2 linked regions of the Luteipulveratus mongoliensis genome follow. The protein of the gene in region 1 interacts with the protein of each later gene in a pairwise test. Links are inferred from orthologs where the notes say so. Each region holds a gene or a part of one and is shown on either strand. Other genes may lie near its edges. The genes, in order: secA and phoA.

Evidence for each region.
Region 2: the proteins of secA (region 1) and phoA interact in binary tests that used the Escherichia coli proteins (3 or more experiments, as listed by UniProt). The link is inferred for Luteipulveratus mongoliensis from one-to-one orthologs.

The regions. Positions count from the first base shown.
Region 1 is NZ_CP011112.1:2,244,043-2,250,694, forward strand. The notes cover bases 1,864-5,157. They hold secA (preprotein translocase subunit SecA), read left to right. Parts: upstream 1,864-2,188; coding sequence 2,189-4,957; downstream 4,958-5,157. Other genes in these bases: VV02_RS10740 (hypothetical protein), read left to right, coding at 1,864-2,009; VV02_RS10750 (Rv3235 family protein), read right to left, coding at 5,027-5,157. In the rest of the region: VV02_RS10730 (GNAT family N-acetyltransferase), read right to left, coding at 1-362; VV02_RS10735 (SigE family RNA polymerase sigma factor), read left to right, coding at 475-972; more of VV02_RS10740, read left to right, coding at 975-1,863; more of VV02_RS10750, read right to left, coding at 5,158-5,584; VV02_RS10755 (LysM peptidoglycan-binding domain-containing protein), read right to left, coding at 5,581-6,408; VV02_RS10760 (hypothetical protein), read left to right, coding at 6,534-6,652. UniProt on the Escherichia coli protein: Required for protein export, interacts with the SecYEG preprotein conducting channel.
Region 2 is NZ_CP011112.1:983,621-989,910, forward strand. Bases 2,268-5,199 are described here. They hold phoA (alkaline phosphatase), read left to right. Parts: upstream 2,268-2,991; coding sequence 2,992-4,407; downstream 4,408-5,199. Other genes in these bases: VV02_RS04575 (HAAS signaling domain-containing protein), read left to right, coding at 2,268-2,465; VV02_RS25885 (CsbD family protein), read right to left, coding at 2,559-2,732; VV02_RS04585 (MFS transporter), read right to left, coding at 4,502-5,199. Outside these bases: VV02_RS04560 (SRPBCC family protein), read left to right, coding at 1-408; VV02_RS04565 (histidine phosphatase family protein), read left to right, coding at 471-1,136; VV02_RS04570 (PadR family transcriptional regulator), read left to right, coding at 1,351-1,674; more of VV02_RS04575, read left to right, coding at 1,671-2,267; more of VV02_RS04585, read right to left, coding at 5,200-5,791; VV02_RS04590 (hypothetical protein), read left to right, coding at 5,895-6,290.

The sequences.
Region 1 (6,652 bases):
CCGAGCACGAGGCGCAGCGCGTGCGACATGACCCCAGCTCCGCGGGAGTCCACGTGGAGGCCGTAGCCGACCTCAGCCGTACCGCCGCCCTTGAGTCGGTAGTTGATGGTCCCGGCGTACCGACCGCCGACCTCGACCGCCCAGAAGCGGGCGTCGCCGTCCTCCCAGGCGCCACGAATGATCTCGAGGAAGGCGAGGGCATGCGAGTCGTCGTACGGCAGCGGCACGCTCGTCCAACGCTGGAAACGGGCGTCGTTGATCTGCTCCACGATCCTGCTGACGTCGTCCACGTGATGGGCGCGCAGCTGGACCACGTCATCGGCGAGGACGGGTACGACGCCGGGGAAGGTCGCGGGGGCCATGTGCACACCCAAGCAATCAGGTCCCGTCCGCTCAAGCGAGTTGCGCCGCTGGCTCAACCAATCTCGCTCGTGCTGCGTCGGGAGGTCATGATCATGGGATGGGGGAGGTGCGATGCGACCTGCTGATGAGGACTCGTTCGTCGCGTTCGTGGAGGCGTCGTCGCCGCGGCTGCTGCGCTTGGCCTGGCTGACCTGTGGGGACCCGCACCTGGCTCAGGAGCTGCTCCAGGAGACGTACGAACGCGTTTACGTGAAGTGGGGCAAGGCCAGTGTCGCCAACCCGACGGCGTACACCCGGCGCGTCCTGATGAACCTCACCACCGACCGATGGCGTCGACGCCGCAAGGAGACGCTGTCGATCGACGGCACCCTCCCCGAGGTCGCCGGTGCCGATGAGCACGGTCGAGCCGAGGACCGCGACCTGCTCATGCGGCTGCTGCGCGCCCTCCCACCGCGTGAGCGACAGATCGTTGTCCTGCGCCACTACGACGACCTCTCCGAGCGTGAGGTCGCCGACGCCCTGGGTATCAGCCTGGGCACCGTGAAGAGCTCGACCTCGCGCGGCCTTGCCACGATGCGCGCCGCGCTGACCCAGATGCAGGAGGCCTGACCATGCCGTTCACACCTGACGACACCGACCTGGCCACGCTGGTCCGCGAGGCGCCCGCCCCTGACATGGCGATCGACCTCGACCGCATCCGGTCCGGTGGGCAGCGCCGCCAGCGCCGTCGCCGGGTGTCGTACCTCGGGTCCGGTATCTGTGTCGCTGTAGTCCTCCTGGTCGCGGCAGGCCTCGCGCTGAACGTCGACCGAGCCAAGGAAGTCCGTCCGGCGGCCCCCAGCGTGGTGACGACTGTTGACGGTTGGCGCGCCGCGGTTCGTCTGATCCCTCAGCCGAGCGACCCCGAGCCGCCGCTCATCCAGGTCAGATCGATCAGAGGCATCCTCAGTGTTCGCTCGCTATCAGCGGAGCAGGGGACGCCAGTCGTGTGGACGGCGGAACGACGACCCTCCTCGGAGGACGTCGTCTTCCGTGACGGCACGCGAACCTTGGTTGCGAGCGTGTACCCGAAGGGTTCCCAGGAGCCTCGACTCATTGCACCCGACCGAGGCAATGCCACGTGGGCATCCCAGGTTCTCGCGGTTCCAGGGGCCGTGCTCTCCATACGTTCCACGGCGTCATCAGTAGCTGCGGCCGGGGTCGGCACAGCCTGGACCTTCCGGCGTGACAGTGGGCTCGTAGCCATGCCAGGCGGTCGAGCTGCACGTGAGGCATCGGCACGCGGCGTAGGTGTGTGGGGCAGCGAGTCCGCTGCGGCCTGGGGGGTGGACTGGGAAGGTCAGCACCTGTCCGCATCGAACGAGCCGGAGGTCGCGCTCCGTGGCGTGGCGGCAGGTGCCGACGAGCGCTCGTGGCGCCTGATCGTTGCGGCCCGGGTCCTCGCGGACCAGACGAACCCGAGCCTGAGCGCGCCTCCCGGCGCGACACCGGTGGGTCCTGGCACGGTCTCAGGACCTATCGACAGCGCAGGCACTCGAGTCGTTGTCCGGACCTTCACGGTCATGGAGAAGGCGGCACTGGTTGCACCGGTCAGGCTGGAGTTCGCGCAGGACGGTCGGCCAGGAGCGTTCGCGACGTTGCGCTGATTCGAGCGCATCCTGCGGACCGGGAACCATGGTCTGGCGTGACACGCTGGAACGAACGACTACCCTAGATGGGTCTGTCCTGTGTGCAGCGTCACCATGGCGTGTGCACAGGCAGTCCATCGGTAGTCATGGCGTACGCCGACCGCGTCGCCACCGAGAACGTTGACCAGGAGTCCTGCGTGCCCAAGATCGTCGAGAAGGTACTGCGTGCTGGCGAGGGCCGGCTGCTCAAGAAGCTGGAGGGCATCGCCGCTCAGGTCAACATCCTCGAGGAGGACTTCCAAAAGCTCACTGATGCCGAGCTGAAGGCTGAGACCGCTTCGTTCAGGAAGCGGCTCAAGGAGGGCGAGACGCTGGACGACCTCCTGCCGGAGGCGTTCGCCGCCGTCCGTGAGGCCAGCGTCCGCACCATCGGCAAGCGTCACTTCGACGTCCAGCTCCAGGGTGGCGCGGCGCTCCACCTCGGCAACGTGGCGGAGATGAAGACCGGTGAGGGCAAGACGCTCGTCGCGACCCTGCCGTCCTACCTCAACGCGTTGTCCGGCAAGGGCGTCCACGTCGTGACGACCAACGACTACCTCGCCGAGTACCAGTCGGAGCTGATGGGTCGCGTGCACCGCGCCCTCGGCCTGGAGACCGGCGTGATCCTGTCGGCCATGACCCCGGAGCAGCGTCGGGTCGAGTACCGCAAGGACATCACCTACGGCACCAACAACGAGTTCGGCTTCGACTACCTGCGCGACAACATGGCGTGGTCCAAGGACGAGCTGGTCCAGCGCGGTCACAACTTCGCGATCGTCGACGAGGTCGACTCGATCCTGATCGACGAGGCCCGTACGCCCCTGATCATCAGCGGTCCCGCGGACGAGGCGACCAAGTGGTACGTCGAGTTCGCCAAGATCGTCGATCACCTGACCCGGGCGAAGAAGGACAAGGACAACAAGGTCATCGCCGGCACGGGTGACTACGAGGTCGACGAGAAGAAGAAGACGGTCGGTCTGCTCGAGTCGGGCATCGAGAAGGTCGAGGACCTGCTCGGCATCGACAACCTCTACGAGGCGCACAACACGCCGCTGATCGGCTACCTCAACAACGCGATCAAGGCCAAAGAGCTGTTCAAGCGCGACAAGGACTACGTCGCGATGAACGACGAGATCCTCATCGTCGACGAGCACACCGGCCGCATGCTGTCGGGCCGTCGCTACAACGAGGGCATGCACCAGGCCATCGAGGCGAAGGAGGGTGTCGAGATCCAGAACGAGAACCAGACGCTCGCCACCGTCACACTGCAGAACTACTTCCGCATGTACGACAAGCTCTCCGGCATGACCGGTACGGCCCAGACCGAGGCCGCCGAGCTCTACCAGATCTACAAGCTGGGCGTCGTCAGCATCCCCACCAACAAGCCGATGATCCGCAAGGACCAGGCCGACCTCGTCTACCGGACCGAGGAAGCCAAGTTCCACGCCGTGGTCGAGGACATCGTCGCCCGCCACAAGGAGGGCCAGCCGATCCTGGTCGGCACGACGAGCGTCGAGAAGAGCGAGCGCCTGTCCGAGCAGCTCAAGCGCAAGGGCATCCCGCACGAGGTCCTCAACGCCAAGCAGCACGAGCGTGAGGCCGCGATCGTGGCCCAGGCCGGCCGCAAGGGCGCCGTCACTGTCTCGACCAACATGGCTGGTCGAGGCACCGACATCATGCTCGGTGGCAACCCCGAGTTCATGGCGGTCGCAGCACTGAAGAACAAGGGCCTGGACCCGGTGGAGACGCCGGAGGAGTACGAAGCGCAGTGGGACGAGGCGATGGCCAAGGCTGAGAAGTCCGTGGCCAAGGCGCACGACGAGATCCAGGAGGTCGGCGGCCTCTACGTCCTGGGCACCGAGCGGCACGAGTCGCGCCGTATCGACAACCAGCTGCGCGGTCGTGCCGGCCGTCAGGGTGACCCGGGCGAGAGCCGCTTCTACCTGTCGCTGCAGGACGACCTCATGCGGCTGTTCAACGCGGCCATGGTCGACCGGTTCATGCAGACCGCCAAGATCGAGGACGAGGTCCCGATCGAGTCCAAGATGGTCAGCCGCTCCATCCAGAGCGCGCAGAGCCAGGTCGAGTCGCAGAACTTCGAGATCCGCAAGAACGTCCTGAAGTATGACGACGTCCTCAACCGCCAGCGCGAGGTCATCTACGACGAGCGTCGCCGGGTGCTGGAGGGCGAGGACCTCGAGCCCCAGATGCGGCACTTCGTCAACGACACGGTCGACGCCTACGTCGACGGTGCGGCTGAGGTGGGCTTTGCTGACGACTGGGACCTCGACAAGCTGTGGGAGGCCCTGGCCGAGCTGTACCCGGTCTCGATCTCGGTCGACGAGCTTGAGCAGGAAGTCGGCGGTCGCGCCGGTCTGACGGCCGACATCCTCACCGAGGAGTTGCGCTCGGACGCCCAGCACGCCTACGACGCCCGTGAGACCGATCTCGGCGACCGGGTGTCCCGCGAGGTGGAGCGCCGCGTCGTGCTGTCGGTCCTGGACCGCAAGTGGCGTGAGCACCTCTACGAGATGGACTACCTCAAGGAGGGCATCCACCTGCGCCAGATGGCCCAGCGTGACCCCTTGGTGGAGTATCAGCGCGAGGGCTTCCAGATGTTCGACGCGATGAACGACGCGATCAAGGAGGAGTCGATCCAGTACTTCTTCAACGTCGAGGTCGACCCGGCCGAGGTCGAGTCGTCGCTTCCCGCGAGCAAGCCCAAGATGCACCTCACCGCTCCTGGCGAGGACGGTCTGGCCCACGAGCACGACATCGACGAGCACGGTCGCGTGCTCGAGGAGGACGCGAGTCTGCCTCGGCGCGAGCGTCGCGCCCGCGCCAAGGCGGACAAGTCCTCGGCGACGGCGCCGGCCACCCGCTCGGCGAGCAAGAACAAGCAGAAGGCCAAGGCCAAGCGCCGCTGACCCGACGCGACGAAGGCCGGCACCCGTCAGGGTTGCCGGCCTTTGTCGTACCCGCTTCGTCGGACGCGGTCAGCCGATGACCAGCTCGGTCATCAGCCAGCGACCGTCCACGCCGTTGAGTCGCAGCGCGACCGCCCGCAGCCGGCCGTCCAGCAGCACCAGCGCGGACGCCTCGACCACTCCGTCAGAGGGTTCGGTCACGCGCACCCGACGTACCTGAGGGCGGTCGACCGGCCGGCGCCCTCGCCGCTGAGCAACCTTGTGCCGCCTCGCAACTCGCTCATGTACATCAATCGTCATCCAGCGCGTGAGCTGCTGCGGAGTCCGTACGCCGACGCTGCACTCCAGCGCCGCCAGCAGCACCTGATGGGCCCAGGCGAGCGGGTCGGGCAAATCGGTACGGGAGGTGGCCTGCGGTCCGAACTCGGGATCCTCACCGCGGCCACGGAAGTCGACCGCGAGGCTGCCCTGGACGTACGCCGGGATCGCCTCGGGACGTCGTACGCCGCGGCGCGCGTCGGCGTACAGGTCTCGCACCGTCTCCTCGTCCAGGGCCGGTGGCTCGAGCGTAGGCGCCGGGCGGAGGGTGACGGGTCGCGGGCAGGTGCGCAGGGCGGCAGCACTCATCGGACGGCTCCTTCGGGGATCCGCAGGGTCAGGCCGATCTGCAGGAGGTTGGGGTCGTCGCCGATCTCGGCGCGGTTGGCGTCGTACCACCGCGGCCAATCCTGCGCGATGCGAGCCGGGTCCGCGTCGCTGCCGAGATGGCGCTCGACCAGCGACCAGAGGTCGTCGCCACGATGGACGACCACGGTGTCGGAGTCACTGTCCGAGGGACAACCAGCGAGCAGATGTACGTGCTCGGCGCCACGGGCGCGGACCGGCGTCGGCCGATCCGGCGTCCAGCCGGGGACGGGCGCTTGGGGAGCGCATCCGGGTGGCTGCGTCATGTCGGTCTTGCCGAAGGACGGGACGGGCGCGGGCGCAGGCGGCTCGCCGAGGCCGAAGGACGGGACCGGTGCTGAGGCGACGACAACGGAGGCGGCGGGCGCGTCCGGCGCGGGCTGAGCGTGCGCCGCTCCGGATCCCAACGCGGTGACCGCCAGCAGCAGACCGGACACCCGCAGCGCGAGATCGGGAGCCAGTCGCCAGGCGAGCGGATCGGAGTACGCCGGTCGCCTGGGGCGGAGCAGGTCGTGGGCGCAGGCGGAGAGCAGCACGACACACCACAGCAGCGCGAGCACCAGGACGAGGAGCGCGAGCACGGTGACCGCATCGCTGGTCTGCACCGTGGGGCGGGTCGCCAGGCCGCGCAGAAGGGCCTGCAGCGCGCGAGCTGCCGCAAGGGCGAGCACGAGCAGGCCGCCGGCGCCGAGCAGACCGAGAAGGCCCGCTCGCCACCGGTGCGATGTCGAAGGGTCACCCGTGAGATGGCCAGGTGAAGTGCTCATCGATCCCCCAGTGCAGTCAGATGGTGTTTCCTGATGACGTTGATTGCACAGTAATGACGTTTAGTGACGTTTGTCTACCGTTGCCGTCACCTCTGTCGTGCTGACCGTCCGCATAGGATCCGGCTGTGCGCTGGCAGGACCTGTTCGCCGATCTCGAGGGACAGCTGCGTCATGCCGAGCAGCGGGACCGCATCGCAGAGGTCGCTGACCGCACCCGACGAGAGCGCGCCACGGTGGCGTGGAC
Region 2 (6,290 bases), 1.3 Mb from region 1 along the record:
CTGGCAGCTGGAGTGAGCGGCGCGATCGTGCTCGAACGTGTCGTGGACGCCGGCGTCGATGACGTGTGGGCGATCCTGGCGGACTTCGAGCACGGCTTCACGATGGTGCAGCCGGACATGCGCTCGGTGGAGATCGAGGCCCGTGACGGTGACTCCGTGACGCTGGTCGCGCGTAGTCACTACGGCATGCGCGCTCGGCTGCGTGGGATCGCCCGGCCCGGCTACTGCTGGCTGCAGAGCCGCTTCCTGGTGATCGCGATGGCTGCGGCGCCCGAGCCTGGCGGGGGCACACGCGTGGCGCTCACGGGAGGCGTCCGCGTGCCCGGTCGCGCGGCCATCGTGCCGGTCGGCGTACGACGTGAGCTGCGCGTCTCCCTGGACCGTCTCGAGGGCCTGCTCGGCACCTGACCCGCGACCAGGCGAGGGCTTAGGCGAGGATGGAGGAGCCGGCGACTCGAAGGAGCCACTACATGCGCCTGCTGCTGATCCGTCACGGCCAGACGCCCGCCAACGTTGCGGGCTCGCTCGACACGACGCTGCCTGGACCCGGGCTGACCGAGCTCGGGCAGGCCCAGGCCGACGCGATCCCCGAGGCGCTGGCCGGCGACGACATCGGAGCGGTCTTCGCCTCCCGTGCGCTGCGTGCCCGGGAGACCGCGGCGCCGCTGGCACGCGCGACCGGCGTACCCGTCCTCGAGCTGTCCGGTATGCACGAGATCCAGGCGGGCGACGTCGAGAAGCGCACCGACCAGGACAGCATCGACGCCTACCTCAAGGCCATGTGGCAGTGGACGCACGGTGACCTCGAGGCGCGGATGCCCGGCGGGGAGACCGGTGTCGACGTGCTGGCCCGCGTCGACGCATCGTTGCTTGAGGTCGAGGCTGCGGGTGCCGACGTCGCTGCGGTCGTGAGTCACGGTGCGCTGATCCGGGTCTGGACGACGATCCGCGCGGGCAACCTGGGCGCGGCGTTCGCGCGCAACAACATGCTCGGCAACACGGGAGTCGTTGTCGTTGAAGGCAATTCGACGTCCGGCTGGGTCGCGCTGTCGTGGATGGGCTCGCCACTCGGCGGCCCTGGCGTGGACGATGCCGACCCGTACGACGGCCCCACCGGCCACCCCCTCGACGCCTGACGGGCCGCTTCTCGCCCCACCCCGCAACACACATTGACTGGGGCTACACGCATGCGTGTAGCCCCAGTCAATGTGTGTTGGAGAACCGTCTCCGTGTCGCATCGCGCACTACTCTGCAATCTGTACTACCGTGCGGAACGCGGCACTGGGTCGACAGGTCTGGGGGCTGCCCGACCCAGTGCCGGGCACACAGTCCAGGACAGGGAGGAACGTGATGGATACGAGTCAGCTGCTCAAGGGAGTGCTCGACCTCGCCGTGCTCGCCGTGCTGCGGGACGGCGACGGCTACGGCTACGACGTGCTGCGTCGACTGCGCGCGGCCGGCATGGAGGACGTCGCCGACGCGAGCGTCTACGGCACGCTGCGCCGGCTGTACGCGGGTGGCGCACTGACGTCGTACGTCCAGCCCAGCGAGGAGGGCCCGCACCGGAAGTACTACGCGCTCAACGCCACTGGGCGTGACCAGCTGGAGCGCTCGACCAAGACCTGGAACCACTTCGCCGACACCATGTCGGCTCTGCTGAAGGACGCGGCATGAGCACGGCGACCGATGTAGCGGTGAGCTATCAGGAGCGGGTGCGGGCGGCGTTGGCCGACCTGCCGCCGGCCGAGCTCGAAGAGGTGCTCGAGGACGTCGCCGGCCATCTGGATGAGGTGACGCGCGAGCTGGGCGACGGCTCGACGGCCGCGTTGGAGGCGCGGCTCGGTTCACCCGAGGAGTACGCCGCCGAGCTCCGCGCCGCCGCCGACTATCCACCGCCTGCGAGATCTCGACAGTCGTCACATGGCGCGCAGGCGCTGATGTGGGGTGGCATCTCGGTCGGCAGCCTTGTCATCGGCATGTCGTGGATGCTGACTTTGCTCGTCGTCGATGTGGTTTCGGTGTTCTGGATGGGGAGCGCTGTCGTATCGGCGTTCTTGGGTATCGCCGCACTGCGTCGTGGCGATCCACGCATTGTCACGACGACTGCCGCATGGAAGTGGGGAGTCGAAGTAGTCCGGCGCTTCGAGGCAGTCATGCCGGACTGGTTGATCCGTGAGGTCCGCGATGTGGGCCAACCCGTCTGGTGGTGTGTTCGCGGTGCGCTCGGCGGACTCGCGGCGTACCGGGTCCTGTCGGGCAACATCTGGTGGGAGTACGGATCAGTGCGGCTCGTGGCGCCGATCCTGTTCGGGGCAGTGCTGTCCGTCTGGGTGGCCCGCACGTCGCAGCGCGATCGACGCTGGCTTTGGTTCGTCGTTCCCTTCAACGTGGCTGTGGCCCTGACATGCTTCGCGACCGTCTTCCTGCCCAACCTCGGAGTATCCGCCTGGACCGGGCTGGTCTAGTCGGGCTCAGGTTCCAAAGCTGGCCCACGTCGTACGGCACAACGAAGCGCCCCACATCCGGATGAGGTTGTGGGGCGCTCGGCGTGACAGGGACTACTTCTTGAACGTGTCCTTGATGTCCTCGCCGGCGTCCTTGACCGATGACTTGGCCTGGTCGACCTTGCCCTCGGTCTCGAGCTTGGTGTCGCCCTTGGCGCCTCCAAGAGCTTCCTTCGCCTTGCCGACGGCATCCTCGGCGGCGTTCTTGGCCTTGTCGATGAAGCTCATGACGTGCTCCGTTCTGTAGACAACTCTCCCCACTGTGCTCCGGGTGCGCCAAGCACCCCGATGCCGGGGCTAGGTCCTGGGAGGCGCGCGGTCCAGCGCGCGCTGCCCAGGACGTAGGCGAGCGACCCGGGGAGCGACCGCCGCAGGTCGATTTGCCGCCCTCGCGTCGGCAACCGTCCACCTGGCGCCCCCTCGCTGTTCAACGGCAACGGGTTACGTGCGAGCGGCATGACCTGACCCGCACACAGGGAGACCTCACATGAGCACTGCACGACTCCGCCGACGTACGACTCTGGTCGCCGTCGCGGCCGCCGGAACCCTGGTCCTGGCCACCGGGTACGCCGTGGCCGGCCCGGGTGGCGACCTCAGCCAGCCCGGCGGCGCAGCCCGCCTGCACGGCGACCAGACGAAGACCATCAAGCAGGAAGCCAAGAGCGGTGCCGCGCGCAACGTGATCCTGCTGATCGGTGACGGCATGGGCGACTCCGAGATCACCTCGGCCCGCAACTACCAGTACGGCGCGGACGGCTACCTGCCCGGCATGGACCGCCTGCCGCTGACCGGTCAGTACACGACCTTCTCCCTGACCAAGGAGGGCAAGGTCGACTATGTCACCGACTCGGCCGCCTCGGGGACGGGTTGGTCGACCGGCACCAAGTCGTACGACGGCGCCATCGGCGTGGACATCAAGGGCCAGCCGCACGCCACGCTGCTGGAGCTGGCCAAGAAGAACGGCCTGCGTACGGGCAACGTCACCACCGCCGAGATCGAGGACGCCACCCCGGCCGTCCAGGCCGCGCACGTCACGAGCCGCTCCTGCTACGGCCCGGCCGTCACGCTGACGACCTGCCCGACCAACGCACTGGAGAACGGCGGCAAGGGTTCGATCGCCGAGCAGATCATCGCCACCCGTGCGGACGTCACCCTCGGTGGCGGCGCGAAGACGTTCGGCGAGAAGGCCACCGCCGGCAAGTACAAGGGTCTGACGCTGCGCGATCAGGCGCAGTCGCGTGGCTTCCAGCTGCCGACCAACGCCACCGAGCTCAACGCGGTGAAGTCGGCCGACCAGAAGAAACCGGTGCTCGGCCTCTTCTCCGACGGCAACTTCCCGGTCGACTGGGCGGGCCCGGCCGCGACCAAGGACGGCGCCACCAAGCCGGCCGCGCGTTGCACGCCGAACCCGGACCAGCCGGCCACGCAGCCGAAGCTCAAGGCCATGACCACCAAGGCCATCTCGCTGCTGAACAACGCGAAGGGCTCGAGCAAGGGCTTCTTCCTGCAGGTCGAGGGCGCGAGCATCGACAAGCAGGACCACGCCGCCAACGCGTGCGGTCAGATCGGTGAGACCGTCGGCTTCGACGCCGCGGTCAAGTCGGCTCTCGACTTCGCCAAGAAGGACGGCAACACCACGGTCATCGTGACCGCGGACCACGGCCACACCAGCCAGATCGTCGAGACCGGCACCAACACGCCGGGCCTCACCGCGACGCTCCTCACCAACGAGGGCAGCCCGATGACGCTCAGCTACGGCACCGCTCCCGAGGGCGGCTCGCAGGAGCACACGGGCACCCAGGTCCGGATCGCGGCGTACGGCCCGCGTGCGGCCAACGTCGTCGGCCTGACCGACCAGACCGACCTGCACTACACGATCAAGGACGCGCTGCGCCTGCGCTGACCCTTGCTTCGCCCAACGGGTGTACGCCCGCGTCGCATCTGGCGCGGTCGTACACCCGTTGTCTTGAGGCTGGTTCCGGTCCGGCGAGCGTCGCCTACGGGGTGGGGTGCTGGGCGTCGTACCGCAGGAACCCGCGCTGCCAGGAGGCCAACAGCGCTACCGCGATGACACACAGGATGCCGCCGACGATTGCCGCGGCGGCCTCGTTGAAGATCGTCGCGCCGGTGCCCGCCAGCAGATCGCCGAGGCGCGGTCCACCGGCGACGACCACCACGAAGACGCCCTGCAGCCGACCGCGGAGGTGATCGGGCGTCGCGGACTGGAGGATCGTCGTTCGGAAGACGGCTGAGACCGAGTCGCAGGCACCGGCTCCGGCGAGCGCGACGGCTGCCAGCCAGAGGGCCTGGGAGGAGGTGAGTACGCCGCCAGCGCCGGCCACCGCGATCCCGAAGCCCACGATGGACACACCCCACAGCGCCACCGACACCACGACCGCGAGCCCCTGCCGTCGCACGCGGCCGAGCCGCCCGGACACCAGCATCGACACGATGGCGCCGACCGCGACGGCGGCCGACAGGAGACCGACCGTCTTGGCGCCGCCGCCGAACGACAGCACCGCCACAGCAGGGAAGAGTGCGCGCGGCTGAGCGAGGATCATCGCGCAGAAGTCGGCGAGGAACGTCATGCGTACGTTGGGTCGAGTGCCCAGGAATCGCAGCCCGTCGAGCACGGACGAAAGGCCCGGACGGCGTTGCGGCACACCGGTATCCGCGGTCGGGTCGATCTCCGGTGGGATCGGTTCGAGACGCAGCAGCCCCCAGATCGCGAAGGTGAACAGCGCCGCGTCGATGCCGTACGCCAGCACGTAGCCTCCCCAGTCGACGAGGAGTCCGGCCATCAGTGGGCCGACGGTCATGGCGATGTTCATGGCAGCGACAGAGAGTGCGTTGGCGGCCGGGAGGAGCGCCCGGTCGAGGAGCCGCGGATAGATCGCCGAACGCGCCGGGCTGACGACCGCGAAGCCCGCGTTGTAGACGCCCACCAGGACGTAGAGGACGCCGACGTGGGTGTTGTCGAACAGTGCCTGCACCGTGTTGAGCACAGAGACGATCCACAGCACGACGCCGGCGACGAGAGCGACCGTCCGCCGGTCGTGCGCGTCGACGAGCGCGCCGCCGTACAGACCCATGACGACCAGGGGCACCAAGGCACACAGCCCGACCAGGCCGACCGCGAAGGTCGAGCCGGTGATGTCGTACACCTGCAGTCCGATGGCGACGGTCGCGAGCTGAGCACCGATGCCGCTGAGGGTGAAGCCCGTGAAGAGGCGGCGGTAGGACGGGTTGACCCGCAGCGGAGTGATGTCGAGCAGGAGCGGTGCCACATCGCGAGGCTATGCGTCGCCTCAGACGCCGGTGCACCGGGCCGCTTCGCCGGCTGGGCCCGGCTCGGCGCCTAGTATGTGGACCTGCCGACCAGGAGGATTCATGCCCGGCAAGACGAGAGCCTTCACCCACGCGCTGCGGCTCGGGGTGAAGTACGGACCGATGGCCTATGAAGCCGCCAAGTACGGTCGCCGACCGGCGCAGGCCGCGGCTCACGGCTCCCTCAACCGCTTCGGCCTCAAGCGCCAGGCGCTCGCGCACGCGGCGAGCCTGATCAACGGCTCCGCGCTGAGGGTGTTCCACGGCGACAAGCAGGTGTGGGTGGTCTTCACCGGCGAGCTGCCCGTGGGGACCCATCCCAAGATGAACGTCCCGATCGCTCAGCTGCTGCAGCACGCCGACCTCAGTCGGCGCATCCGTCCGCGCGCGGTCGTGCCAGCGGCCCGCACCCTGATGCCCGGCCGGTCGTCTGCGGCTCCCGCGCCGCGGCCGAGCCTC